Regions from separate parts of the Agromyces sp. LHK192 genome, predicted to be linked through region 1. Evidence: riboswitches for the same ligand, from Rfam matches in the RefSeq annotation. Region 1 holds a riboswitch; the other holds the start of a gene.
The links. Region 1 has a riboswitch for thiamine pyrophosphate ahead of thiM (hydroxyethylthiazole kinase). Riboswitches for the same ligand answer to the same signal wherever they lie in the genome.
Positions count from the first base shown of each region.

Region 2: linked by a shared signal. The riboswitch ahead of ELQ40_RS10555 (ECF transporter S component) and the one ahead of thiM (hydroxyethylthiazole kinase) in region 1 are both predicted to bind thiamine pyrophosphate.

Region 1 is NZ_CP034753.1:3,412,965-3,427,339, forward strand. Features, by position in the region: gene ELQ40_RS15475 (hypothetical protein) at 1-59, opposite strand, end outside; gene glsA (glutaminase A) at 255-1,478, shown strand; TPP riboswitch at 1,545-1,666, shown strand; gene thiM (hydroxyethylthiazole kinase) at 1,657-2,556, shown strand; gene thiE (thiamine phosphate synthase) at 2,553-3,218, shown strand; gene ELQ40_RS15495 (bifunctional hydroxymethylpyrimidine kinase/phosphomethylpyrimidine kinase) at 3,215-4,801, shown strand; gene ELQ40_RS15500 (MFS transporter) at 4,798-6,198, shown strand; gene ELQ40_RS15505 (dihydrofolate reductase family protein) at 6,167-6,784, opposite strand; gene ELQ40_RS15510 (metalloregulator ArsR/SmtB family transcription factor) at 6,786-7,646, opposite strand; gene ELQ40_RS15515 (pyridoxamine 5'-phosphate oxidase family protein) at 7,687-8,154, opposite strand; gene ELQ40_RS15520 (PhzF family phenazine biosynthesis protein) at 8,225-9,097, opposite strand; gene ELQ40_RS19225 (hypothetical protein) at 9,094-10,653, opposite strand; gene ELQ40_RS15535 (DUF4442 domain-containing protein) at 10,880-11,368, shown strand; gene ELQ40_RS15540 (YciI family protein) at 11,400-11,774, opposite strand; gene ELQ40_RS15545 (alpha/beta fold hydrolase) at 11,902-12,768, opposite strand; gene ELQ40_RS15550 (ClpP family protease) at 12,892-13,527, shown strand; gene ELQ40_RS15555 (ClpP family protease) at 13,524-14,141, shown strand; gene ELQ40_RS19345 (helix-turn-helix domain-containing protein) at 14,246-14,375, opposite strand, start outside.
Region 2 is NZ_CP034753.1:2,328,008-2,342,382, forward strand. Features, by position in the region: gene ELQ40_RS10490 (hypothetical protein) at 58-312, shown strand; gene ELQ40_RS10495 (hypothetical protein) at 444-1,100, shown strand; gene nadE (ammonia-dependent NAD(+) synthetase) at 1,182-2,021, opposite strand; gene ELQ40_RS10505 (cation:proton antiporter) at 2,152-3,393, shown strand; tRNA gene ELQ40_RS10510 (tRNA-Arg) at 3,466-3,538, shown strand; gene orn (oligoribonuclease) at 3,637-4,260, shown strand; tRNA gene ELQ40_RS10520 (tRNA-His) at 4,301-4,373, shown strand; gene ELQ40_RS10525 (metallopeptidase family protein) at 4,442-4,789, shown strand; gene ELQ40_RS10530 (hypothetical protein) at 4,846-6,090, shown strand; gene ELQ40_RS10535 (hypothetical protein) at 6,107-6,364, opposite strand; gene ELQ40_RS10540 (hypothetical protein) at 6,415-6,972, opposite strand; gene ELQ40_RS10545 (energy-coupling factor transporter transmembrane protein EcfT) at 6,969-7,802, opposite strand; gene ELQ40_RS10550 (ABC transporter ATP-binding protein) at 7,799-9,310, opposite strand; gene ELQ40_RS10555 (ECF transporter S component) at 9,313-9,942, opposite strand; TPP riboswitch at 9,980-10,090, opposite strand; gene ELQ40_RS10560 (hypothetical protein) at 10,148-10,483, opposite strand; gene ELQ40_RS10565 (DNA polymerase IV) at 10,537-11,805, opposite strand; gene ELQ40_RS10570 (hypothetical protein) at 11,854-12,600, opposite strand; gene gatB (Asp-tRNA(Asn)/Glu-tRNA(Gln) amidotransferase subunit GatB) at 12,731-14,263, opposite strand; gene gatA (Asp-tRNA(Asn)/Glu-tRNA(Gln) amidotransferase subunit GatA) at 14,263-14,375, opposite strand, start outside.

The DNA.
Region 1 (14,375 bases):
ACGCAGGCGACGATGACCGCGGCGAACGCGGCGGACACGCCGATGATCCGACGGTTCATGATGCCTCGCAGGGGGTTGCGCGGTGGTGCGTGGGGGCGGGCCTCACGGCCCGGAAGCGGGCGGAGCAGCCGGTCGGGGTGCACCGGCGCCTCCACGCTACTGCGCTGCGCCGCCCCGGCGCGCGTCACGGGACACCCCCGTTCACGGGGCAACCGAGACTGGCCGACACCTGTCCGCACGACGAGACTGGGCGCATGCCGCTCGACCTCGACATCGCCGTGCAGGCCATCCTCGACCGCGTGCTCGATCGCGCCCGGCCGGTCGGGGGCGGCGAACTCGCCGACTACATCCCCGAGCTGGCCGCGGTCGACCCCGACCGACTGGGCATCGCGATCGCGAGCGTGCGCGGCGACGTGCACGTAGCCGGCGACGCCGACACGGCGTTCACGATCCAGTCGGTGTCGAAGCCGTTCGTGTTCGCGCTCGCGGTCGACGCACTCGGGCTCGAGGCGGTGCTCGAACACGTCGGACTCGAGCCGAGCGGCGAGCCGTTCAACGCCATCAGCCTCGACGAGGCGACCGGGCGCCCGCTCAACCCGATGATCAACGCGGGTGCCATCGTCACCTCCTCGCTCATCCTAGGCGGCACGGCCGAGGCGAAGGCGGCCCACATCGTCGACGGCCTCGGGCGGTTCGCCGCCCGCGACCTCGTCGTCGACGAGGAGGTGTTCTCGTCGGAGGCCGGCACCGCCGACCGCAACCTCGCGCTCGCGCACCTCGCACGGGCGACGGGCGCGCTCACCTCGAGCGTCGAGGTCGCGACGACCGCGTACTTCCGCCAGTGCTCGGTCGCCGTCACCGCCAGGGACCTCTCGATCATGGCGGCGACCCTCGCCGCGGGCGGCGTCAATCCGCTCACGGGCGACCGCGTGATCAGCGCCGATGCGGCCAGGTGGACGACCTCCGTCATGACGAGCTGCGGCATGTACGACGAGTCCGGAACGTGGCTCGTCCGGGTCGGGCTGCCCAGCAAGAGCGGCGTGGGCGGCGGCATCGTCGCCGTGCAGCCGGGCCAGTTCGGGATCGGCACGTTCAGCCCCCGCCTCGACGCGCGCGGCAACAGCGTGCGGGGCGTGGCGATCCTCGAGGCGCTCTCGGCACGGTTCGGTCTGCATGTACTCTCGCAGGGGCCGGAGATGCGGTCGCCGATCGCCGCCGTCAGCGAAGACGGCGACCACCGGATCGCGCACCTGCGCGGCGAGCTCCACTTCGCCCAGGTCGAGGAGCTCGCGACCCGGTTGCGGCCCCTCCTCGGCGGCGACGGATGCCTCGTGCTCGACCTCGAGGGAGTGACCCGCGTCGGCGGCGCCGTGCGCGAGGTGCTCCGCGAACTGCCGTCCATCGTCGGCCCGAGGCCCGACGGCGGACCCGCCATCGCACTGCGGGATCCCGACGGCGTACTGGACCCCGAGCGCTGACGGAGGACGTCCGCGACCACGACGGTCATGCTCGGCACGCGGCATCCGCGTGGGTCTATGCTCGGTCGGAGTGACACGGGGTGCCGCCCCGCTCCGCGCGATCGTCGTGCGGGGCATCCGCGGCTGAGATCACACCCGTCGAACCTGATCTAGTTCGGACTAGCGAAGGGATGTCGCCATGCGCGATCGCCTGTTCATCGACCCTGCCCGCCGATCGACCGAGGTGACGGAGACCGCGATCGCGGTGCTCCACCGTCTCAGATCGACGGGCCCGCTCATCCACTGCATCACCAACACGGTGGTGAAGAACTTCTCCGCGAACGCGCTGCTCGCCGTCGGCGCGTCGCCGGCGATGGTCGACATCCCCGAGGAGGCGGGCATGTTCGCGGGCATCGCCGGCGGCCTGCTCGTGAACCTCGGCACGCCGCAGGCCGAGCAGCGCGACGCCGCCCGCGAGGCCGTCGCCGCGGCCAGCGCCGCGGGCACGCCGTGGGTCCTCGACCCGGTCGCGATCGGCGTGCTGCCGGTGCGGACCGCGCTCGCGCACGAGTTGCTGGCGTCGCGGCCGACCGCGATCCGCGGCAACGCGTCGGAGATCCTCGCGCTGGCGGGTTCCGGCGGTGGCGGCCGGGGCGTCGATGCCGCCGACACGACGGATGCCGCGGCCGACGCGGCCCGCCGGCTCGCGCTCGACTCGGGCGCCATCGTCGCGGTGTCGGGCCCGGTCGACCTCATCACCGACGGCGTGCAGACCGCGCGGGTCGCCAACGGCGACGCGCTGCTCACGCGCGTGACGGGCGGCGGATGCTCGCTCGGCGCGGTCACGGCGGCGTTCCTCGCCGCTGCGCGCGGCACGGAGGTCTCGGCGTTCGAGGCCGTCGTCGCGGCGAACCTCGTCTACACCGTCGCTGCTGAGCTCGCGGCGACGCCCGGCGCCGACGGCGCGCCGGTCGGCCCGGGCACCTTCGCCGTGGGGTTCCTCGACGCGCTCGCCGTCGTCGACTCGGCCGATCTGCACGACCGCGCGCACCTGACCCTGACCGGCGCCGCGACGCCGGCCGAGGAGGTGCTCGCGTGACCGGCGTGCGAACGGCCCTCGACCTCTCCCTCTACCTGGTGACCGACCCGGTGCTGTGCGGCGAACGCGGCGTGGCGGCCGTGGTCGCCGACGCGGTCGCGGGCGGGGTGCGCATCGTGCAGCTTCGCGACAAGCGCGCGACCGACGCCGAGATCGTGGAGCAGCTCGGCGAGCTCGCCGACGCGATCGACGGGCGCGCCGTGCTCGTCGTCAACGACCGGCTCGACGCCGCGATCGCGGCGCGGGCCCGCGGCATCCGCGTCGACGGCGTGCACCTCGGACAGGCCGACCCCGCCGTGGAACGCGCCCGGGCGGCACTCGGCGCCGACGCGATCGTCGGCCTGACCGCGAACCAGCCCGAGCACCTCGCCGCGCTGGCGCGCGTGCCCGCGGGCACGGTCGACTACCTCGGCGTCGGCGTCATCCGCCCCACCCCGACCAAGCCCGACCACCCGCCGGTGCTGGGCGTCGACGGGTTCGCCCGGTTCGCCGCCGCGACCGACCTGCCGTGCGTCGCGATCGGCGGAGTCGGGCAGTCGGATGCTCCCGCACTCCGCGCGGCCGGGGCCGCGGGCCTTGCGGTCGTCTCCGCGATCTGCGCCGCAGAGGATCCGGCCGAGGCCGCGAGATCGTTCGCCTCGGCGTGGGAGGCGGCGCGATGAGCCGGCCGATCCCCCGCGTCCTCAGCATCGCCGGCAGCGACCCGTCGGGCGGCGCCGGCATCCAGGCCGACCTCAAGTCGATCGCCGCGGTCGGCGGCTACGGCATGGCCGCGATCACCGCGCTCACCGCGCAGAACACGCAGGGCGTGCGCGACGTGCACGTGCCGCCGGTCGCGTTCCTCGCCGAGCAGTTGGCCGCGGTCTCCGACGACATCGCGATCGACGCCGTGAAGATCGGCATGCTCGCGAACGCCGACGTGATCCGCACGGTCGGCGCGTGGCTGCGCCGGAGCCGTCCGCCCATCGTGGTGCTCGACCCCGTGATGGTGTCGACCAGCGGGCATCGCCTGCTCGACGCCGACGCCGAACAGGCACTGCGCGAACTGCTGCCGCTGGCCGACCTGATCACGCCGAACGTGCCCGAGCTCGCGGTGCTGGCGCGCACGGCGCCGGCGGGCGACTGGGCCGGCGTCATCGCGCAGGCCGAGGCCGTGTCGGCGAGCTTCGGCGTGCGGGTGCTCGCGAAGGGCGGACACGTCGGCGGCGCCGACGCACCCGATGCGCTGGTCGATGCGGCATCCGCGTCGATCGTCGAGTTCCCCGGCACCCGAATCGCGACGTCGGCGACGCACGGCACCGGATGCTCGCTGTCGTCGGCGATCGCGACGCTCCGGGTCGCGCTCGGCGCATGGGAGCCCGCCATCGACGAGGCCCGGCGCTGGCTGCGCGAGTCGCTGCGCCACGGCGAGTCGCTCGCCGTCGGGGCCGGTCACGGACCCGTGCACCACTTCGCGGGGCTCTGGTCGCGCGGCGGCCTCGACACCGCGCCGACCCCCGCCGAGGTGGAGGCCGACTGGTGGGCCGGCATCGCCGACGTGCGCGCCGGCATCGACGACCTGCCGTTCATCCGGCAGCTCGCCGACGGCACGCTCGAGCGCGAACCCTTCCTGCGCTACATCGCGCAGGACGCCCTCTACCTGCGCGACTATGCGCGCGTGCTCGCGCAGGCGGCCCGCCTCGCACCCGACTCGGCGGCCCAGGGATTCTGGGCGAACTCGGCGCACGGCTGCATCGTCGGCGAGCTCGAACTCCACGAGACCCGGCTCGGCGGAGCGGATGCCGCGGCGACCGCACGACCGGACGCCACGACCACCGCCTACCTCGACCACCTGCTGGCGTCGGCCGCCAGGGCCGAGTACCCGGTGCTGATCGCCGCCGCCCTGCCGTGCTTCTGGCTCTACACCGACCTCGGCGAGCGCCTCGCCGCGGGCGACTTCGGCGACCTCGCCCGGGATGCGGAGCACCCGTACGCCTCCTGGCTCGCGACCTACGGTGACCCCGGCTTCTCGGCGGCGACCCGGCATGCGATCGAATTCGTGACGGATGCCGCCGCGCACGCGACGCCCGAGCTGCGCGAGCGCATGCGCGACGCGTTCCGCCGGTCGTCGGAGCACGAGCTCGCGTTCTTCGCGGCGCCGATGGGGACTCGAGACGGCGCAGACCGTCGCTCCGCGCCCTCCTCGACCGCCGAGCCGTCGGATGCCTCGGGCGACGGCTCGACCGTCGAGGCGGTGCGGGCATGAGCGCGGCGATCGTCGCAACCGGCCCGACCGGGTCCCCCGGCGCATCGCCGGGCACGCGGGGTCGCGCGCGCAAGGCGCTGCTCGCGGCATCCTTCGGCACGCTCCTCGAGTGGTACGACTTCTTCCTCTACGGAACGGCCGCCGCCCTCGTGTTCCCGGTGCTGTTCTTCCCGGGCAGCGACCCGACGCTCGCGGCGATCCTGTCGTTCGCGACGTTCGCGACCGGGTTCATCGCCCGCCCGATCGGCGGCATCGCGTGGGCCTGGCTCGGCGACCGCATCGGCCGTCGGCCGACGCTCGTCGCGACCGTCGCCCTGATGGGCGCCGCGACCGTCGGCATCGGCCTGCTGCCGACCTACGCGCAGGTCGGCGCGCTCGCACCCGTGCTGCTCGTCGCGCTGCGCATGCTGCAGGGCGCGGCGACCGGCGGCGAGTGGGGCGGGGCGGCGCTGCTCGCGGTGGAGGGCTCGGGCGATCACGGCACCCGGGGGCGCAACGGCTTCCGCGGGTCGTTCATCCAGAGCGCGCTCTACCTGGGGCTCGTGCTCGGCAACCTCGCGTTCGTGATCGTCGTCGCGCTCGTCGACGAGGAGGCGCTCTTCGCATGGGGCTGGCGGGTGCCGTTCCTGGCCAGCATCGTGCTGCTCGCCATCGGCGTGCTGCTGCGCCGCGGCGTCGACGAGACGGCCGACTTCACGACGGCCCGTGCTCGCGACCGGCTGTCGCGGCGGCCCCTGCTCGACGCGTTCCGGCAGCCGCGCGGCGTCGTCGCCGTGTTCCTCATGCGCACCGGCCAGAACGCCGTGTTCTACGTCATCTCGGTGTTCTGCCTGAGCTACGCGACGACCACCCTCGGGCTCGAGCGGTGGGTGACCCTGACCGCGCTGCTCTGCGGCGCCGGACTCGCGGCCCTGCTGTGCCCGCTGTGGGGTCGCCTCGGCGACCGGGTCGGGGCGGTGCCCGTCGTCATCGGCGGACTCGCCGGCCTCGGCGTGCTCACCGTGCCGCTGTTCCTCGCGCTCGACACGGCGTCTGCGGCGCTCATCATCGGGTCGGTGACGCTCATCCTCGGCACGATGAACGCCGCGACCGACAGCGTGCAGCCGGTGCTCTACGCGTCGCTGTTCCCGACGGAGGTGCGCTACTCGGGCATCACGCTCGGCCGCGAGGCGGCTGCGGTCGTCGGCGGGGGGCTCGCGCCCATGCTCGCCACCGCCCTGGTCGCGCTGGCCGGGCACTGGTGGCCCGTCGCGCTCATGATGGTGGTCGGCGCCGCCGTCGGCATCGCCGGCGCACTGGTCGCGCGGTCGGCGGCCGGCGCCGTCGGGGCGCTGCCCGATGCGACGCCGGCCGCCGTCGGCGGCCTCAGTCGGCCGAGCGATCGCGACGGTACGTGAGGAAGACCGCGCCCTCCTCGCCGTGGACCTCGCGCTCGAGCTTCCAGGTCGCGGCGGGCAGCCCGTCTTCGAACAGCCGCGGGCCGCTGCCGACGATCACCGGGAAGATCCCCAGGCTGAGCACGTCGACGGCATCGGCCTCGAGCAATTCGCGGATGACGCTCGCACTCGAGAAGACGACGATGTCGCCGCCCTCGCGCTGCCGGAGCTCGCCGACGACCTCGGCCGCCGGCCGGTTCACGATCTCGGCGTTCGGCCACGGCGACTCGGTGAGCGTCCTCGACAGCACGACGGCCTCCGCGTCGCGCATCCAGGCGGCGTAGGCCCGGTCGCGCGGTTCGGCGTCGGCCTGGTCGGCGACCGGGGGCCAATAGCCGAAGAAGCCCTCGGCGTTGACCCGGCCGAGCAGCTGGGTCGTCGCGGAGCTCCACAGGTCGGTCAGGTGGTCGCGGGCCGCGTCGGTGACCGCGTACGGCACGATCCAGCTCATGTCGTGCGGCCCGGCGGGGCCGTGGTACCGGCCGTCGATCGACAGGCTCATGTTGACGACGACGTCGCGCGTGGTGGTGGTCTCGGTGGTGTTCATCTCAATCCTCCTGGATCTCGGTGGTGGGAGTGCTGGTGCTGCCGGCCTCGGCTTCCGCGACGCGCACGAGCGCGTCGAGCGATTCCTCCATGCCGGTCCGAATGCCGGCGACGAAGTCGGCGGACTCGATCACGCTGTCCGTGATGCGGTAGTCGACCTCGAGCGTGACCGCGCCGTCGACGCCGCTCAGGGCGAGGTCGAGGTGGGCGGTGAACGCCGCGGAGCCGTCGGGGAGCAGCGGGGTCGTGTGGAAGGCGATCCGCCGGTCCGGGTCGACGGCGTCGACGCGGCCCTCGGCCCGCCCGACAACGCCGCCCGCCCCGTCGGGGTCGTCGGCATCGACGTACTCGAAGACGACCCGGCCGCCGACGGCGGGCGTGAACTCCAGCTCGGACAGCCGGAGGTCGCGTGGGGACCACCAGGCGGCGAGCAGCTCGGCCTCGGTGATCCGGCGCCACACGTCCCGGAGCGGGGCGTCGATCGACCGCGTGAAGGCGTATCGGCGGTCGTCGGCCCAGTTCGGGCGGTCGGCGGCGAGTCGTTCGGTCTCGATCGCGGCGGCCATCTGCTCGAAGGACTCACCGCGGTCTCGGTGTTCGGCGACCCGGTCGGCCAACTCGGAAAGCGCCGCCGCGAGTTCGCGCAGCGGCTCCTCGCGGAGGCCGTAGTAGCGCCGATTCGCGGCGGGGTGGACGACCACCAGGCCGGCTCGAGCGAGGGTCTGCAGGTGCTTGGTCGTCTGCGGTTGGCGCAGTCCGGTCAGCTCAGCGAGCACGCCGACCGAGCGCGGTCGCTCGGCGAGCGCCTGCAGCATCCGCCAGCGGTTCTCGTCGCCGAGTGCGGCGAACATCATCGAGGTCATGGACCTCAGTATTCACCTATTCGAATATTCCTGTCAACGACTATTCGAGGAGGACCTCGAGCCGGTGCTCGTTCTCGTCGAGGGCGTAGAGCGCCGAGGCGTGCAGCCGGTACAACCGCAGCGGCGCAGAGCCCGTGACCCGCGAACGGTCCCAGACACCCTCGCCCCGCTCGATCGACCGCTCGGCGTAGACGGCGAGGTGCCGGTCGAGGTCGTCCTCGGCGACCGGCGACACCGCACCTTCGCCGTACACGGCCTGGGCCCCGCTGGTGGACGACCCCGAGTCGAACACCGCGAACGCCGCGGACCCGCGCTCCGCGAGGTTCGCCGAATGCCGTGTCGCCGGCCGTGACATCCAGTACCAGTCGCGGAGGTCGTCACTCGGTGCGAACCAGACCGGGGTCGCCCACGGGTTCCCCGAGGCGTCGGCGGTCGCGAGCGTGAGGTAGGTGTTCGCCTCGACCACGCGACGCGCACGTTCGAACGGGCTCAGGGGAGCGGCATCCATGTCCGACACGATACGCACGCACGTCGTCGGTGCGACCGCGCGACTCGGGTCGTCACCGGTGTGCGCGCCGTCACGCCGGCGTCGGCGCCTCGATCGGCACGGCGTGGCCCGAGACCGTGATCCCGCCCGCCGACGGGATGTCGACCGTGAGCAGGCCGGGCCGGCCGACGTGGGCGCCCTGCTCGATCTGGATGCGGCCCGTCGACGGCACGCGGCCGAGGCTGCGGAGGTATCCCCCGACCGCGGCGGCGGCAGATCCCGTCGCGGGATCCTCCGTGATCCGGCCGACCGGAAACAGGTTCCGTGCGACGTACCGGCCGTCGCCGGCACGGTGCAGGACCGTGATCGTGGCGGGCCAGCCCCGGGCGTCCATGAGCGCCCGCACCGCGTCGGGGTCGAACCGGAACCCGTCGAACACCGGCGCGTCGGCGAGCACGATGACCGGATGCGGGTTGCCGGCGTCGGCGATCCTGGGAGGCAGGTCCGTGTCGAGGTCGCGCGCGTCGAGGCCGAGCAGCCCGAGGATCGCGTCGAGGTCGCCTGGGGCCAACTCCGACACCGACGGCTCGATGCTCGTGAACGCGCCGCGCGCGCCCTGCTCGTCGCGCCCGACGACGATCGACACCTCCCCGACGGGCGTCGCGAAGCGGATCGCGCCGTCGGCACCCGCCCGCCCGCGCTCGGCGAGCGCGACGGCGGTCGCCACCGTCGCATGGCCGCAGAACGGCACCTCCGCGATCGGCGAGAAGTAGCGGATGCCGAGCGCGCCGTCGTCGACGGCCCCCGTGACGAAGGCCGTCTCGGCGTAGTCGACCTCGGCGGCGATGCGCTGCATGGCCTCGTCGTCGAGCCCGCCGGCATCGAGCACCACGCCGGCGGGATTGCCGCCTTCGGGGTCGGTGCTGAAGGCGGTGTACCGCAGGACCTCGGGCGCGGACCTCACGCGCCGAGCGCCGCCCGGGCGTTGCGATACTTCTCGGACAGGCGCGCCTGCGTGTCATGGTCGAGCTTGCGCACGCGCCACGGCGCCGAGTTGTCGGCGATGTCGGCGAGCTTCACCCGGCGGGCGCCCGCGTGCTGGCGGATCCGCGCGTAGTAGTCGGACTCGGACACGTCGGAGGTGCGCGTCAGCAGGCGCACGATCTCGACGACCGCGGGCTGCACGCCCGCGTCGAGCAGGTCCTTCGCCGTCATCGGGGAGTCCTCGACGACGTCGTGCAGCCAGGCCGCGGCGACGAGCTCGGGCTCGGACGCCTCGTCGAACCGCTCGGCGACCCGACCGGGGTGGTCGATGTACTCGGCGCCGACCTTGTCGACCTGCCCGCGGTGCGCGACGAACGCGATGCCCTTCGCCAGTGCGATCTGCGCGGCCGCGGCGGGTGCCGCCGGCGCCGCGGGGACCTGCGCGGCCGGGACCGCGGCCGCCGTCTGGGTCGCGAGCGACGTCTGGCCGGCTGCCCCGCCGTCGATCCGCTCGTATGACCCCGTCGTCGTTCCGGTCATCTCTGCCTCCTGATCGGATTCCAGCGCCTGCGGCGCAACGTCGCCATGCGCGGCGACGACCTCGTGGTGCGGGGCCGCTGCGGGCTCCGCGATGAATTCTGGGGTGGGCTCGGCCCCGGGCTCCGGCTCGGCCACGGGCTCCGGCTCGGCCACGGGCTCCGGCTCGGCCACGGGCTCCGGCTCGGCCACGGGCTCGATCTCGGCCATGGGCTCCGGCTCGGACTCCGGCTCCGGCTCCAGCTCGACCACCGTCTTCGGCTCGGCCACGGGCTGGACCTCGGCCACGGGCTGGACCTCGGCCACGGGCTGGACCACAGCCACGGGCTCCGGTTCGAGCTCGGGTGCCGGCGGCGCCCACATGCTGCGAGGCACCGGGCCCGAGGCATCCGCTGCGCTCGCTGCCGGCGGCGTGCGCGCCACGGATGGCTCCGCCTCGTCGGCGTCGACGGCCGACGCCGCACCCGCTTCGGCGAGCGGATCACGGCCTCGCACCGGTCGCACGAAGTCGAGTTCGGCCTCGAGCTCGGCCATCTCGCGCTCGTCGAGTTCGAGCAGCGACCTCGAGCCGCTCTCGACCTGACGGTCGAAGTGCCCCTCGTCGACCTCGCGGAGCCGGTCGCCGTCGATCGTGGTGAAGTAGCGGCGGCGCCCTTCGTCGGCGACCGAGACGATCACCTCGACGTACTCGCCGCTCGGTTCGTGGGAGCACACGTAGTAGCGCTGCGCGTCGTCGGCGCGGCGCAGGGCCGAGACCTTCGCCGCGATCGGCACCTGGGGTGCCGCGACGGCTTCCGTCGCAGCACGGCGTCGGCCGGCGCGCGTCGCGGGCGCCTCCTCGGCGACGGCCACGCGGGACTCGGCAGCCGCCGGTGCGCCGATGATCGACTCGTCGCTCAGGGGGTCGGCGGCAAGCGCGGCACGCCCCAGCCAATCCTCGAGCTCGGCGAACGACGCGTTGAACCCCGGGATGGGCTCGTCGTGGTCAGGGGACGTCATGCACGCTCCGGTTCGGGCTCGGCCGAACGCTCGGCCGCCAGGGGTCGGCGGGGGGATGCCTCCCCCGATGCTAAGCCGGGATCGCCTCGGCGTGCACCAATCCATGCACCGACAGGTCGAGCCGTGTCCTCCGCTTCCGCGTCATTCCGCCGCGCAGGGCCGCGGCAGTTGGAGGTGATCGACAAGCATGTCGCGCCGATTGTGGCGATGGGGTGAAACTCGGTGGATGCGCATCACCCCGCGCCGACTCGCCGTCGGCATGAGCCTGTGGATCCCGAACCTCTTCAGCGGCATCCGGGTCCGACGATTCGCGCCCGACTGGACCAGCGCGACCGTGGAGCTGCACGTCAACGTCTTCACCCGCAACTTCGTGAAGACCGCGTTCGGCGGGTCGATGTCGGCCATGACCGACCCCTATTACTTCATGCTCGTCATGCACCAGCTCGGTCGCGACTACGTCGTCTGGGACACGCGCGGCGAGATCGAGTTCGTGAAGCCCGGGCGCGGCGTGCTCACCGCGCACTTCGAAGTGCCGCGTGAGCGAGCCGAGGAACTGCGTGCCCGGGCGAGCGGCGGCGCGAAGGTCCTCGAGTGGTTCGAGACCGAGATCACGGATGCCTCGGGCGACGTCGTCGCCCGCGTGCGCCGCGAGGTCTACGTGCGCGAGAAGCGCCGGGTCACCGACGCGGCGCGGGAATCCGCCGAGGTCGGCTGAGCCGGGCCGTCGCAGGCGCCGTCCTGCCGACTCACGAGAACTCCGCGAGCTCGTCGGCGGTCAGGTTCCGCGCGATCGTGACGCCGCCGACCGCGGCTTCGGGGAACCGCGTGGCGATCTCGGCCGCGCGCGCCTCCGACTCGACCTCCACCAGGTAGTACCCCGTGATCACCTCGGTGACCTCCGGCAACGGGGCATCCGTCACGATCGGTCCGTCGGCGCCGCGCGTCACGATGCGCTGGGTGCGGTCGTCGAGCGCCTTCGAGTCGATCAGCTCGCCGGTCGCCTCGAGGTCGTCGACCGCGTCGAGATACGACCGGTAGGCGGCCTGTCGCTCGGCGTCGTCCATCTCGGCGAACATCGCCGAGACCGATGGATTCGTGCGGATCAGGATCAGGTACTTCACGGATGCCTCCCGGTGTCGGTGGGGCCAGGCGGATGCCCCGCCAGTATGTCGAAGCCGTGACGGCGATTTCGACATCGAGTTCGACACCGACCAGGCGCGGCGAGGCGTGCTCGGCCGGGCCCCGGGGTCAGCCCGCCGCGAGCAGGTCGTCGATCGCCGCGCGGAACGCATCGGGTCGCTCGGCCCACGGGTAGTGACCGCAGCCCTCGAGCACGCGCAGGTCGGCGCCGAGCCGTTCGGCGTAGGCGACGACCGGGGCGAACCCCACGAGCAGGTCGCCGTCGCCCGCGATCACCGTCGTGGGCGGCAGCGCCGCGGCACCCATCCGGTCGGCGGCGTCCTCCGGGATGTCGTGGAACCAGGCCAGGTCGGCCGCGAGCTCCCACTCGCCGACGAGCGCGTGCGCACGTTCGCGGTCGGTCCAGCGGGCGTATCCCGCCGGCCCCTCGAGCAGGCGGCGGCGGTCGAAGTCGGCCTGGTCGACCGGGTCCGGCCCGAGCAGCGACGCCATCGCCGCGTCGACCTCGGGATCGTCCCGCCGGCGCGCGATCTCGAGACCGTCGTACGCCTCGGCGCCCACGAGCCAGGTCGCCGGCGGCGTGATGAGGGTGAGGCGCCGCACCCGGTCGGGGTACCGCACCGCCGTCGCGAGCGCCAGGCGCGTGCCCGCGGAGTGCGCGACGACGTCGACGCGCTCGAGCCCGAGCGCGTCGGCGAGGTCGATCAGGTCGTCGGCGTCCGTCCACCACCCACGGGAGCGGCCGCCGGTCGACGGTTCGCCGCGCGGGTGCAGCACCGCGAGCGGGCGCACGGATGCCGCGCCCGCGAGGTCCTCGAGGTAGGCCACGCCTCGGCACGCCCCGCCGGGGACGAACAGCGCAGGTTCGGCGCCCTGAGATGCTGTGGCCTGAGCCGCCGTGCCCTGAGGGGCATCCGATTCGGTCATCAGGTGGTACGCGATGGTCCGCCCGTCGCGGGCGATGAAGTCCGGCACCATCCGACGATACCCTCGCGTTGCTCCCACGGCCGATCCGCGCTCGGCAGCTCTGCCGAGGGCTGCTCCGCCCACGGCGGATCCGCTCGCGGAGGGGCATCCGCTCGGCGCACGCTGGGTCCCATGAGCGACGAGCAGGCAGCCCAGCTGCACCCCATCGACGTCGAGCTGCAGGCTCGACTGTTCCGCAACCGCGTCGTCGTGCTCGGCGACGCGCTCGACCAGACCCTCGGCAACCGCATCACGACCCAGCTCATGCTGCTGGCGGCCGAGGACCCGGAGCGCGACATCGCGTTCTGGATCAACTCCCCCGGCGGGTCGGTGCCGGCGATGCTGGCGATCATGGACGTGATGAAGTCGATCCCCAACGACGTCGTCACCGTCGCGATCGGCATGGCGGCGAGTGCGGGCCAGTTCCTGCTGTCCGCCGGAACGCCCGGCAAGCGCCTCGCGCTGCCGCACGCCCGCATCCTGATGCACCAGGGGTCGGCGGGTATCGGCGGTACCGCCGTCGACGTCGAACTGCAGGCCGACGACCTGCGGCACACGCGCGACACCGTGCTCGGCCTGCTCGCCCGCCACACCGGTCAACCGCTCGAGCGCATCACCGAGGACTCGCTGCGCGACCGCTGGGTGACGGCCGAGCAGGCGGTCGCCTACGGCTTCATCGACCGGGTCGTGCACGACGCCGTCGAGATCAACCCCGGGTTCCACGGCCGGCCGGTCGGCACCGGGTTCCGCGCGGGGGTGTCGGCATGAGCAGCTACTCGATCCCCTACGTCGTCGAGCGGAAGGGCAACACCGAGCGCACGCTCGACGTGTACAGCCGGCTCCTCGGCGAACGCATCGTGACCATCGGAACCGAGATCGACGACGGCGTCGCCAACGTGCTCATCGCGCAGCTGCTGCACCTCGAGGCCGACAATGCCGACTCGCCCGTGCACCTCTACATCAACTCGCCCGGCGGATCGCCGCACGCCACCCTCGCGGTGTACGACACGATGCAGCACATCCGGCCACCCGTCGCGACGACCTGCATCGGGCAGGCGGGCGGCCCGGCCGCGGTGCTGCTCGCGGGCGGAGCCCCCGGGATGCGCGGCATCCTCCGGCACAGCCGCGTCGTGCTGCACCAGCCGTCGACGCAGGGTCGCGGGTCGATCCCCGACCTGATCATCCACGCCGACGAGGTGCTGCGCATCCGCTCGGAACTCGAGCAGGTGCTGGCGCACGACACGGGCCGGACGCCCGAGCAGGTGCGGCTCGACACCGACCGCGACCTGATCCTGCCTGCCGCCAAGGCCGTCGAGTACGGGCTCGCCGACCGGGTCGTGGCAGTGCAGCGCACGAGTCCGGGGATGCTGCCGGCGGCGTAGGCCGTGCCGTGGCTCAGATGCACCTTTTCAGGACCACAGCCTCGGTGACCGCTATTTGCGGCTCTGACCGCCCTGATCCTGAAAAGGTGCCGAGGCGGGCGACGTCAGGCCGCGAGCAGCAGCTCCACCGAGCGGTTCGACCGGCTCACCGGATTCGACCGGCTGAGCGGCGCCGACCGGCTCACCGGAAGGGAGGTCTCATGACGGGTGATCGCGTCGACGGACGAGCGCGCG
Region 2 (14,375 bases), 1.1 Mb from region 1:
ACCTAGCGTCGGAGCAGGACGCAGGGCCGGCTGCACGACCACGGAACGGAGCAATCCATGTCGACGATCACCGCCGCGCGTCCGGCGCGCGAGCACTTCCCCGGGGCGATCCCGGGCCTGCGCTTCACACCTGCGGCACCCGGCCTCTGGCGGGTCGCCGCCGCCGACGGCAGCCTCCTCGGGCACATCGAGCGTCGCGGAACCGTCGACGGCGAGCGGTTCCGCTCACGTCGACTGCGCCCGGGAACCAGCCGTCCGCTCGAGCTCGGCGAGTTCTGGACCGCCGAGGACGCGGCGGAGATCTTCCGCTGAGTCCGGGCCGCGCGGCGGTCTGGCCGCGACGAGCGGTCGAGCCTCCCGCGGACCGAGCGGTCGGCTCGCGCCCATCCGGCACGCCGAGCCGGATGCCGGGGCAGCGAGCCGCGCGCGGGTAGCCTGCGCTCATGCAGTGGTGGAACGACTTCATGACCTGGCTCGACTCGAGTGCGGCTCGCGAGACGATTTTCGCCGCCGCAGTGCTCTTCATCGCGGTCGTCGTCGCGGGGCTCCTCGCGGCGTGGATCGCCACGGCGGCCGTCAAGCGCGTCGTCGCCCAGCGCGATCGCGAACTGAAGGCGAGCGCGATCGCCGCACTCGTCGACGCGGCGACCGAGGCATCCGTGTGGAACTCGCTGACCCCGCAGGAACAGGTGCTCGCCGACCGCGCCGTCGGACAGGCCGACATCCACGTCCGCCTGCTGCCGATCCGCGGTGCGGACATCGCGGCGAACTGGGCCGCGCACCAGCTCCACGAGCTCAAGCGCGCCTCGGCGACGTTCGGATACCAGCTCGACCCGGCTGTCGCGGAGTTCCGCGACCGAATGCTGGAGTGGCAGCGGCATCCGTCTCGGACGCGGAAGCAGTTCCAGAACGATCTCGCGCGCTGGGGCACCGAGCGCGCGACCCCCGAACAGGATCTGGTCCAGCAGCAGGATGCGTGGGTCGCCGAACAGCACCACGACCGCTACCAGGCGACCGCCGAACTCCCGGTCGACGACGACACCGTCGGTGCCGCCACGGGTCCGGTCACGATGACCGGATCGAACGACGGCAGGGCCTGACCCGGACCGACGCGCCGCGCGCCGACTCCCCGTATCGGCACGCGGCGCGGGCCGATCGGCTGCAGGGATTCGACCGGCCGATCAGGGTCGGTTCGCGACGGGGCGCCACCAGTCGTCGAACATCGACACCGGCACGGCCCGCTTGTGCCGGGTCGCGAGGAACCTCGCCTCGATGCGCTCGGCGATCGCCGGATCGACCTCCCGGCCCTCGAGGAAGTCGTCGATGTCTCGGTACTGCAGGCCGAGGTTCGCCTCGTCGGCCTGGCCCGGATCCTCGTCGAGGAGGTCTGCGGTCGGGGTCTTCAGGTACAACTGTTCGGGCGCGCCGAGGTGCTCGAGCAGGGCGCGTCCCTGTCGCTTGGTGAGGCCGGTGAGCGGCAGCACGTCGGCTCCGCCGTCGCCGAACTTCGTGAAGAACCCGGTGACGGCCTCGGCGGCGTGGTCGGTGCCGACGACGAGGAGCCCCCCCTCCCCCGCGATCGCGTACTGGGCGACCATTCGGAGCCGTGCCTTCACGTTGCCCTTGCCGAAGTCGCTGATCGGCACCCCCAGCGCACGCTCGTAGTCGGTCGCGACGCCGTCGACGCCTCCCTGGATGTCGAACGTCACGGTCTCCTGCGGTTCGATGAACCCGAGCGCCGCCTGTGCATCGGCCTCGTCGCGCTGCACCCGGTACGGCAGCCGGACGGCGACGAACCGAGCGGCCACGCCGTCGGCGACGAGCGCATCGACGGCGAGCGCGCAGAGCCGACCGGCGAGCGTGGAATCCTGCCCGCCGCTGATGCCGAGGACGAGACCCTTCGCACCGGTGGCGCGAACGTAGTCCACGAGGAACGCGACCCGGCGGCGCACCTCCTCTGCGGGGTCGATGACCGGGCTCACGCAGAGTTCGTCGATGATGGATGCCTGGAGGTCGCGCATGCGACGACCCTACCCGCGCGGTGTTACGGGCTCGCAACGCGCACCCCCGGTGTCGGTGTCCGCGAGCGTTCGCCGCCGAGCGCTGCCCCGGCGATAGCATCGGGACGACGGCACCGACGGGGAGGTTCTGATGCAGGTCGACGTCTCCGTGAGCACACTGCTGCTCATCCCCGTGATCGCCCTGGCCTCGCCCCTGCTCGTCCGCCTGCTCGGCCGCTTCGTGGCGATCCCGCTGATCGTCTTCGAGATCGCGCTCGGCCTGGTGTTCGGTCCGGCGATCCTCGGGTGGATCCAGCCGAGCGACATCACCGAGGCGCTCAGCGATTTCGGCCTCGCGATGCTCTTCTTCCTCGCCGGAAACGAGATCGACTTCCGCGCGATCAGCGGTCGGCCCGCGAAGCGCGCCGCGTTCGGCTGGCTCGCATCCCTGGTGCTCGGACTCGGCATCGCGCTGCTGATCGGCCCGTCGCTCGAGGCGGCTGTGTTCATCGGCATCGCGCTCACCTCCACGGCGCTCGGCACGCTCATGCCGATCCTGAGGGACGCGGGCGACCTGCGGACACCGTTCGGAATCGGCGTCCTCGCGATCGGCGCGGTGGGCGAGTTCGGCCCGCTGCTCGCGATCTCGCTGTTCCTCAGCAAGGACTCGCCGATCGTCGCCCTGATCGTCGTCATCGCGTTCGCGCTCGTCGCAGGCCTCGCGATCTGGATGGCCTCACGCGGGATCGGCCGGCGCCTGCACCACGTCATCACCGACACCCTCCACACGAGCGGGCAGTTCGCGATCCGACTGGTCGTCGTCGTGCTGGTCGCACTCGTCGCACTCAGCGTCGTCCTCGGCCTCGACATGCTCCTCGGAGCCTTCGTCGGCGGGATCGTCTACCGCCTGCTGCTCACCGGCGCCCCGGAACGCGAGGTCTCCGTCATCGAGGGAAAGCTCGAGGCGATCGGATACGGGCTGCTCGTCCCGGTGTTCTTCATCGAGACCGGCGTCACGTTCGATCTCGCCGCGCTCATCGGCGACCCCGTCGCGCTCGCCTCGATCCCCCTGTTCCTCGTGCTCTTCCTCGTGGTCCGGGGAATCCCTTCGTCGTTCGCAGCGCCCGCGGGCGCGAGCCTGCGCGATCGATCGGCGACCGCGCTGTTCGGCGCGACCGCCCTGCCCATCATCGTCGCCGTCACGTCGATCGGCGTGGAGGACGGCGTCCTGCCGAGCGGCATGGCGTCCGCCCTGGTCGGTGCCGGGATGTGCTCGGTCCTGGCGTTCCCCCTGATCGCGTTGCTGCTGCGAAGGCGCTCACCCGATGCTCCCGCGCCTGAGGCGCGGCGCGCGCACGACGGGGACGAACCGCACGTCCCGATCGAAGGCTGACGCACGGAATCGACCGTTCGGCGGCCTGCGGACCGAGCCGAGCCTCCGCCGTTCGGTAGGCTGTCCATGTCGGCCCCCGTAGCTCAGCGGATAGAGCAGCAGCCTTCTAATCTGTCGGTCGCAGGTTCGATTCCTGCCGGGGGCACCGTCTCCGCCACGCCGCGCACCCCGGGCGCACACCTCGGGCGTGCACCCGATCGGCGCGGCGCGGCCCGGTCGGTCGCTGCCGGTAGACTCGCCGCCATGGCAGCCTCGACCGACCGACTCGTCTGGATCGACTGCGAGATGACCGGACTCGACCTCGGGGTCGACGAACTGGTCGAGATCGCCGTCGTCATCACCGACTACGACCTCCAGCCGGTCGACGCTGGGCTCAGCATCGTCATCAAACCCGACGCGAGCGCCCTGGAATCGATGGGCGACTTCGTGCGCGCGATGCACACCCAGTCGGGCCTGATCGAGGAGATCCCGAACGGCGTGAGCGTCGCCGACGCAGAGTACCAGGTGCTCGAGTACGTGCTGCAGCACGTGCCCGACGAGCAGAAGGCGCCGCTCGCCGGCAACTCCATCGGCACCGACCGCGCGTTCATCGCGAAGTACATGCCACGTCTGGATGCGCACCTGCACTATCGCAACGTCGACGTGTCGTCGATCAAGGAGCTCGCGAAGCGCTGGTATCCGCGCGTCTTCTTCAACTCGCCGGCCAAGGAAGGCGGTCACCGCGCCCTCGCCGACATCCTCGAGTCGATCCGTGAACTCGAGTACTACCGCCGCGCGGTCTTCGTCGCCGATCCGGGGCCGTCGAGCCAGGAACTGCAGGAGCTCGCGGCCACCGTCGTGGACGAGTTCGCAGCCAAGGTGGTGTAAGCTCGTGGAGTTGCCTCGATCGTGAGATCGTGCGCGCATGGTGGGTATAGCTCAGTCGGTAGAGCGCCTGGTTGTGGTCCAGGAGGTCGCGGGTTCAAGCCCCGTTACTCACCCGGTTGGAACCCCCGTCGTTCGGAGAGCGGCGGGGGTTTCGTCATCCGCCACCCGATCGGAGCCCGAGATGCACCTCGATGCCGACGCGTTCGAAGCGATCGTGGTCGACGAACTCGACGCGTTGCCGGACGACATGGTCGACGGTCTCGAGAACGTGGTCTTCGTCGTCGAGGACCGCCCGGAGGACGGTTCGCTCGACCTCCTCGGGCTTTACGACGGTACCTCGTTGACCGACCGCGACCGCTACGGCTTCGGCGAGATGCCCGACCGCATCATCCTCTACCGCGAACCGCTGCTGGCGATCTGCGACGACGAGGAGGCGCTGCGCGACGAGATCCATGTCACGCTCGTGCACGAGATCGCCCATTTCTACGGCATCGACGACGACCGCCTGCACGAACTCGGCTGGGCGTGACGAACGGGAGCGTTTCGACGTCGGGCGGCGCCCGCGGCTCGCGTTAGCCTGAGAGCATGACCCGAAGCCCCGGCCGCATCGTCGGCATCGCCCTCGGCGCGCTCGCGATCCTGTTCATCGGGGTGTACGGCCCGGCGATGCTCCTCGGTCCGCTTCCCGCCGTCGCGGTCGAACCCGCGAGCGCCGGGGCGACCGCGCCGGCGACGTCGCCCGTGACCCTTCCCGCGGAGGGAGCGAGCGCGCTGGCCGCGGTCACCGTCGACGGCGAGACCGAGCTCATCGCGACCGGGGGAAGCACCGACGTGGTGCCGATCGGCGGCGCGGCGAAGCTCGTGACGCTGCTCGCCACGCTGGACTCGCTGCCCCTCGCCGCAGGGTCGGACGGGCCGTCGATCCGCATCGGGCCCGATGACTACACCGACTACCTGCGGTACCAGTCTGAGGGATCACGCGCGCTCCAGGTCTCGCCCGGCGAGAACTGGACCCAACGCGACGTCATCCGCGCGGTGCTCATGGCCTCGAGCAACAACCACGCCGACACCCTCGCCCGCTGGGCGTTCGGCAGCGTCGACCAGTACGTCGCCGGCGCGAACGAGTGGCTCGCGGCGAACGGGTTCACCACGCTCAGCGTCGCTGACGCAACGGGACTCTCCGGTGACAACGTCGGGACCGCGGCCGAACTCGCACGGCTGGCCGGGCTGGCGGTCGCCGATCCGGCGATCGCCGCCATCCTCGCTGGTCAGTCGTCGCAGGGCGTGGGGGCGCGCTCGATCCTGGACGCGATCTCGCACCTGTCGGACCAGGGCGTACGGGCGATGACGCGCAGCTTCACGGACCAGGCGGCGATCACGTTCGTGTACACCACGGAGGTGCCGTCCGCCGACGGCTCCGATGCGGTTCGCCTCGTCGGCGCGATGACGCTGATGCCCGACTATGAGACGCTCGATCCGGCGGTCACTGCCGCCACCCAGTCCGCCGCCGCGGCGTCGAACCCGGTCGAGGTGATTACGGCCGGGACGGCGTACGGCACCGTGGTCTCCGCCTGGGGCGACCGCGCCGACCTGCTCGCGCAGGCGACCCGCACGAGCACCGGATGGGCCTCCGCCGACGGCGAGGTCGCGTTGGAGGTCGACCCGTTCACGACAGCAGGCTCCGGAACGGCCGTCGGCCGCGTCGCGGTGCCGACGCCGGAGGGCGAACTCGCCTCACCGCTCGAACTCTCCGCGGCGATCTCGGACCCCGGCCCGGTCTGGCGGCTCACGAACCCGGGAGCGATCATCGGCGAGTTCCTCGCCGACTGATCACGACCGTCGCTCGCTACTCGTTGTCGTCCGGGTCGAACTCGACCGGGTCCGAGTCGCCCGGATCGAACCGGAACCTCGCATGGATCCCCTCGTCGCCGTCGACCTGGTCGACACGGTCATACCAGAACAACGACTCGAGGCCGTCGACCGCCGCGACCCGGGCGAGCCGTTCCTCGGAGGCGCCGCCGACCAGCGCGCGACGTTCGAACTCCCCCTCGAGCGGGCCGTCGATGAACTCGGCGAGGTACTCGCCGGTCTCTGCTGCACTCATGGTGTCCACCGTACGCCCCGCGTGGCGGAGGACGCCCGAGCACGCCGCGATCATCCGATCCGGCTCCGCAGGATCAGGTCCGCCGCCACGTGTGGCCGCGTCCGTGCGACGTACCGTCGCCACTGCGCCTCCCACAGGTCCCAGTACGGATCGAACGCGCCGCCGTCACGGGCCAGCGCGGCGCGCTTGCGGAGGTCGTCGGATGCCACCAGCCACACGCGCGCCGCATCGAGTCGTCGCACCGCGGCGAAGGCGCCGCAGCCCTCGACGATCAGCGGGCGTCCCGGCGGCAGCCGGTCGATGCCCGCGACGACGCCCGCCGCCCAGTCCCAGCGCGGGACCGCACCGACGGCGCCCCGGGCGCGCGGGAGGAGCATCCGGCGCCGCACGGTCGACGCGCCCGCGTCGAGCCCGTGCCATCCCGGGTAGACGTCGTCGAGTCGGATCACGTCGATGCGACGGTCGGGCCATGCGCCCTGGAGGGTGCTCGCGAACGTCGACTTGCCACTGCCGCTCGCACCGTCGATCGCGATCACCGGACGGTGCACCGCGGCCGCCGCCCGGCGGACGGCGGCCACGGCGGCGTCGCAGGTCAGGGTCGGGGTCACGCCCACACCGGGTGGAACGTTCCCGCCGCGAGCGAGGCGCCGACCGCGAGCGCGGCGATGCCCGCCGCGATCGCGATCAGCCCGGCATCAGGAGCGCCGACGGTCGACGTGCGCGCCCACGTGCGGGGTCGATCGCTGCCGAATCCGCGGGCTTCCATCGCGGTCGCCAGCTTGCTGCCGCGACGGATCGCGAGCACGAGCAGCGCGAACGCCATGGTCGCGAAGCGGCGGATGGCACCATGGTCGCCGATCCCCCGAGCTCGTCGCGAGAGCGCCATGGCCCGCCAGTCCTCGACGAAGAGCCCGACGAGCCTGGTCCCGGCGAGAGCTCCGAGTACGAACCGGCTCGGCAACCGCCAGACCTGGGCGAGCCCGTCGGCGAGGTCGGTCGGATCGACGTCGAGGAACAACAGCACGGCGGGCAGGCCGATCGCGAGCACGCGGACGGTGACTGCGATGGCGAGCTCGATCGAGCCGTCGCTGATCCTCGCGAGCCAGACCTCGGCGTAGACCTCGCCTTCGGGCTGACCGTACAACAGCATCGAGATACCGGCGATCGGTGCCGCGACCAGGATCGGCCAGGTCCGTCGCACGAGCAGCCGCGGGGTCACACCGGCCGCGAAGAAGAGCACGAGCTGCACCCCCAGCGCGACGGCGGCGCTCACCCAGTCGACCGTGAGCAGCAGGGGCGTGGTCAGCACCATCGCCGCGGCGAGTCTGGTGACCGGGTTGACACGGTCGACGAACCGCAGGCGCACTCCCTCCCGTGTCCGCGCGCCTGCGTCGCGTGCTCCGGCCGCCTGCGCGGCGTCGGTTCTGACCGCGGTCATGCGGCCCTCCGATCGCTGCCGACGGTCGCGCTGCCGACGGTCGCGCCGCCGAGGGCCGGGCGCAGGTCGAGGTGCCGATCCCCCAGCGCCTCGCGAAACGCACGGTCATGCGTCACCGACAGCAGCGACACGCCGCCGTCGACCAGTTCGCGCAGCAGTCGCACGAGTTCGGTCCAGGTCACCCGGTCCTGGCCGAACGTCGGTTCATCGAGGATCACCACCGACGGTTGCGCGACGAGCACCGAGGCGACCGTCAGCCGTCGCTGCTCGCCGCCCGAGAGGGTGAACGGGTTGGCGGCAGCGAGGTGATCGAGTCGCAGTCGCTCGAGCACCTCGTCGAGGCGTCGTGCGGCGGCGTCGTCCCGCCGGCCGAGCGCCCGGAGGGCGACGCCGACCTCCTCGCGGACGGAGCGCGCGACGAACTGGTGCTCGGGCTCCTGGAACACCGTGCCGACGCGGCTCAGCAACTGCTTGGACCGCCACCGGATCGGCTCGGCTCCCGCCCCGCGCGCCAGCGCATCGGATGCCACGACCCGACCCGCGAGCGCCGGAAGCAGGCCGCCCATCGTGAGCGCCACGGTCGACTTGCCGGCACCGTTCGGTCCGGTCAGCACCGTGCTCGTCGCCTCGACCAGATCCAGGTCGAGGTCGGACTGCACGACCTTCCCGCGCGTCCGCCCGACGGAGAGGTGCTCGGCGCGCAACAGCGCGGGCCCACCGACGTCGCGTCGAGTCCCGGCGTCGGCCGGCACGCCGGGTACCCAGACCCCGGCATCGAGCAGCGCGGAACGGTGCGCCTCGAGCACGGCCTCCGGAGCACCGTCGGCGATCAGCCTGCCGTCCCGTCCGAAAACGACCATGCGGTCCACGAGCCCGAGCCACACGTCCACCCGGTGCTCGACGACGACGAAGGTGGCACCGGTCGCGTCGAGCACGCGGCCGACGGCATCGCGCACCTCGGCGACCCCGTCGGGGTCGAGGTTGGCGGTCGGCTCGTCGAGCAGCAGCAGCCCGGGTCGCATCGCGAGCGCACCCGCGAGGGCGAGGCGTTGCTTCTGACCGCCCGAGAGCGCGTTGGTCGGATGCTGCAGCGGGAGGTCCAGCCCGACCGCGTCGAGCGCCTGCTCGACGCGTCGCCAGATCTCCTCCGGGGGCACGCCGAGGTTCTCGCACCCGAACGCGACATCGTCGCCCACGCGGGCGAGGATCACCTGGGAGTCGGGGTCCTGGAGGACGAGCCCGGCCCGTCCCCGTGCGGCGGCGGGCTCCCTGCCGTCGACGAGGAGCGAGCCCTTCGACTCGCCCTCCTCCGCACCGCCGTGCACGCCGGCGAGCGCGTGGAGCAGCGTCGACTTGCCGCCGCCCGAAGGGCCGACGACGAGGACGCGCTCGCTCGGTCGTATCTCGAGGTCGACCCCGTCGACGGCCCAACGGATGCGGCCGGCGTGCCGCCAACCCCATCCCCTGGCCTCCACGGTCGCCGGAGCGAGCCGTTCGGTCCCGGTCATCCTCAGACCCGCTGCGTGACCGACTGACCGGCGGCGAATCGGTTCAGCGCGCCCGTCGCTGCGAGCGCCCTGACGATGAGCCATCCGAGCAGTCCTGCGAGTACCGCACCGGATACCAGGAGCGTGCCCAGGTAGATGCCGAGGAACTCCGCCGACTTCTGCAGGTTGCCGGAGGTGAACAGTTCGAGCGTCCAGGCACCGAGGCCTGCGGAAGCGCCGGCGAGCATCGCGGTCACGACGCCGAATCGCCGGTATGCGAAGGCGGCGAAGACCAGCTCGGCACCGAGACCTTGCGCCAGCCCCGAGTACAGGGTCTCGATGCCCCAGGCATTGCCGACGAGCGCGGAGACGAGTGCCGCGAGAAGCTCGACGAACAGCGCTGCGCCGGGCTTGCGGATCACGAGTCCGCCGAGGACCCCGCCGATGAGCCAGATGCCCACGGCGATGCCGCCGAGCCCGGGTGTGACCGCGTCGGCCGCGGAGAACCATGCGTACCCGACGTTGTTCCAGAAGAGGAAGAGGAGGCCGGTCGCGACGCCGAGGACGGCTGCCACGACGATGTCGACGACCCGCCAGCGGAGGTTGCGACGACCGGTGGCGGGTTCGGTTGCGACGGAGGTGGTTGCGTGCACTGTCGTGCCCTTTCGTTCGAAGGAAAGCGGCACGGGAACGAGATGTGATTGCCCTCCCTGCGCTGGCATGACCCAGATCAGGTTCGACGGTCGAAGGTTGGAGAACCTTCCTCTCAGCCCGGCTCACCGGACTCCCGTGTTCAGTGCACGAGTATACGCACGACCGGCCTCCGCCGTGCGCGCCCCTCGATGATGCGGTGAATGGTCAGCGCTTGAGCGCCCGGATGACCCAGCGCAGTGCCTTGCCGGTGACCCAGACGAGCGGCGTCGCCGCGAGGATCAGGCCGATGAGGTTCGGCTCGAACCGGACATCGCCGCCGCTCCTGCCGATGTATGCGCCGAGCGGAATGGAACCGCCGCCGCCACCGCCGCCCGATGCCTGCTGGCCCTCGTCGTCGGTGCCGTTGCCACCGCCGAAGCCGTACCAGCCGAGCGCGACGGGGATCACAGTGCTCCCGCCGACGTCGACGGGTTCGCCGTAGGACGTCTTGACGCCGACGCTGCCGACGTTCTCCGCGAGTTCGAGTACGAATTCAGCCATGCCGCCACGCTACCGGCGGCCGCGCCCACGCGACACCCCCTTGCGCTGGGAGCTCACGCCTCATCATCGTCGTCGAGGGGACGGCGGAACCTGGCACCCGCGACGGCGCCGCTACCGTCTCGACGGACGAGCGCCGCAGGCTTGACCGCACCCCGTCCGAACTTGGCGACGACCTCGTCGATCGTGCGTTCGGCGTCGCGCCAGTCCTCGTCGGGGTCCCACAGGGCGGCGCCGCCGCTCGGTCGGAGCTGCTCCGCTCGCACGCCCACCAGTCGGACCTTCACGCCCGCACCCACCAACTCGTCGAGCGCGCCGGACGCCTCCTCGTAGATGCGCCTGGCGACGTCGGTCGGCTCCGCCAGCGTGCGCGAGCGCGTCACGGTGCGGAAATCGCCGTACCGCAGCTTGAGCACCACGGTCCGGGCGGTCGTGCCCGCCTTGCGGAGCCTCGCGGCGACATTGCCTGCGAGCCCGAGCAGCGCCCTCCGGATCTCCTCCGGGTCGGTCAGGTCGTGGTCGAACGTCGTCTCGTGACCGATGCTGCGCTCGCTGCGCTGCACCGTGATCTCGCGAGGATCGATGCCGTTCGCGAGTTGCGTCAGTCGCGTCGCGAGCGCCGGTCCGACGGCGCGCTCGAGCGCCTCCGGCGGTGTCTCCGCGACATCGCCGACGGTCAGCAGGCCGATACGCGTCAGCGACTCCTCGGTCACCCGACCGACCCCCCACAGCGCCGAGACCGGCAGCGGCCGCAGGAACTCGAGCGTGTCGGCAGCGGGCACCACCAGCATCCCGTCGGGCTTCGCCCGACCCGACGCGACCTTCGCCACGTACTTGGTGGCGGCCACGCCGACCGAACAGGTGAGGCCGGTCTCGGCACGGACGCGTTCGCGGATCGACCAGGCGATCTGCCCGGGGCTGCCGTGCAGGCGGCGCGCGCCCGAGACGTCGAGGAACGCCTCGTCGATCGACAGCGGTTCGACCAACGGCGTCACGTCGCCGAGGATCTCCATCACGCGCTTCGAGTACTCCGTATACCTGCGATAGTCGCCGCGCAGCACGACGGCGTTCGGGCAGCGCTGGAGCGCGACCGACATCGGCATCGCCGAGTTCACCCCGTACCTGCGGGCCTCGTAACTGGCCGCAGCGACCACGCCGCGCCCCGCGGTTCCGCCGACGAGGACGGGCCTGCCGCGGAGCTCGGGACGGGAGAGCAGTTCGACCGAGACGAAGAACGCGTCCATGTCGACGTGCAGGATCGGGGTCGCCGAATCATCGACCGGGCCCGTCGTCACCTGCCGTGACGAGCCGTCCTGCTTGCTCACCCTGCGAGCCTACGTCGGGCCGCCGACATCGACCGCTGGGCGGGTCGATCAGAACCCGAAGTCACCGCCGAAATCGCCGCCGCCGAAGTCACCGCCGCCGAAGTCGCCCCAGCCGCCGTCGCCGGAGGCATCGGTGCCGGCCGCCTCGGTCGAGGCACCGGCATCGCCCGCACCGGCATCGCCCGCACCGGCATCGCCGGAGGCCTCGAATGCCGACGGGTCGGGCAGGAACGCCGACACGATCGCCGATCCGACCACGTACCCCGCGATCGAACCGAGCAGCGAACCGGCGAACATCGAACCGAACCCGGTCCCACCGAACTGCGGCCGCCCCGGCGCGCCCGGACCGCCCTGCTGGGCACCCGCCCCACCGGGTTGGCCGTATCCGGGCGCTCCCGGCTGGAACCCGGATGCCCCGGGCCCGGGGATCGACGACATCGTGCGTTCGATCGTGCCGGGCTGGCGCAGCTCGGCGCGCGTCGCGGCCCGTGCGAGCGCCGACGGCTCCTCGGACAGCACCTGCTCCCCCGGCGGCAGCTGCGCCGCGAGGTTCGCGTACACGAGGTGACGCTGCTGCGGCGTGAGCTTCGCGAACGCCTCGGCGTGCACGGCCTCGATGGACTCGGGCGGCGCGGTGCGAAGGAGGTAGCGATACCGCTCGACCGCGAGCTCGTCGTCGGTCATCGGCCGCCTGGCGGCGCCTCCGGGCGGAACCGGCCGACCCGGGCCGGGTACCGGCGGCACCGGCCGGCGCTGCGGCTCGGGCGTGCCGAAGAGTCGATCCAGGAATCCCATGACGTCCTCGTTCCTCTCGGGGTGACCCACACGGTATCCGTCGATCCCATCCGATTCCTGTGAACGGCACACGCCGAAGGGGCCGGTCACGTCATCGACGCGACCGGCCCCGGACGAAGTCGGGCGAGGACTACCCGGCGCTCGCGCGCTCCAGCACGAGCTCGCGCACGCGCGCGGCATCCGCCTTGCCCTGCATCGCCTTCATAACGGCGCCGATCACGGCGCCGGCCGCCTGCACCTTGCCGTCGCGGATCTTCTCGAGCACGTCGGGCTGGGCCGCGAGCGCCTCATCGATCGCCGCGATCAGGGCGCCGTCGTCGGAGACGACCGCGAGGCCCCGAGCGTCGACGATCTCCTGCGGCGTACCCTCGCCCGCGATCATGCCCTCGAGCACCTGCCGCGCGAGCTTGTCGGTGAGTGTGCCGGCGTCGACGAGTTGCTGCAGTTCGGCGACGGCGGCGGGCTCGACCAGCTCGGCCGGCTCCCGCCCCTCGGCGTTCGCGATGCGCTGCAGTTCGCCCGTCCACCACTTGCGGGCCGCGGCGGGCGAGGCACCGGCGGCGATGGTCGCCTCGACCTCGGCAATCAGGCCCGCGTTCACGACGCCCTGGAACTCGAGGTCGGTGAAGCCCCACTCGGTCTTGAGCCGTCGACGGTGCGCCGCGGGCGCCTCGGGCAGGGCCGCCCGGAGCTCCTCGATCAGCTCGGCCGAGGGCTCGACCGGCAGCAGGTCGGGTTCCGGGAAGTATCGGTAGTCGTCGGCGTCGGACTTCGGCCGGCCCGGGCTCGTCGTTCCCGTGTCCTCGTGCCAGTGGCGCGTCTCCTGCGTGATCGAGCCGCCTCCGGCGAGGATCGCCGCCTGGCGCTGGATCTCGTACCGCACCGCGCGCTCGATCGAACGGAACGAGTTCACGTTCTTCGTCTCCGTGCGGGTGCCGAACGGCGCGACCGGCTCGCCCTCGGCGGCACGGGGCCGCAACGAGACGTTCGCGTCGCAGCGCAGGTTGCCGCGCTCCATGCGTGCATCGGAGATGCCCAGCGACCGCGCGATGTCGCGGATCGTCGAGACGTATGCGCGCGCCAGCGCAGGGGCATCCGCCTCGGCACCGACGATCGGCCGCGTGACGATCTCGACGAGCGGCACACCCGCGCGGTTGTAGTCGACGAGCGAGTACTCGGCGCCCTGGATGCGGCCGGTCGCGCCGCCCACGTGGGTCAGCTTGCCGGCATCCTCCTCCATGTGCGCACGCTCGATCGGCACCTGGAAGACGCGGCCGTTCTCGAGCTCGACCTCGACCTCGCCGTCGAACGCGATCGGCTCGTCGTACTGCGAGATCTGGTAGTTCTTCGCGAGGTCCGGGTAGAAGTAGTTCTTGCGCGCGAAACGGCTCGACGGTGCGATCTCGCAGCCGAGCGCGAGCCCGAGCGAGATCGAGGAACGCACGGCCTCGCCGTTCACGACCGGCAGCGACCCGGGCAGGCCCAGGCACACCGGTGAGACGAGCGTGTTCGGCTCGGCGCCGTGGTTGGCCGAGTTCGCCGGGTTCGGCGCCGCCGAGAACATCTTCGTCGCGGTGTTCAGCTCGACGTGCACCTCGAGGCCGATGACCGGCTCGAACAGCTCGAGCGCCCGATCGAAGTCCATCAGTTCGACACGGGCCATCAGACGGCGCCTTCCTCGGTCGCGAGCAGTTCGTGGGTCGACAGCGCGGGTGCGCGGTCGAGCAGGGGCGCACCCCACTCGGCGAGCAGCAGCTGCTCGAGCGCACCGCCCA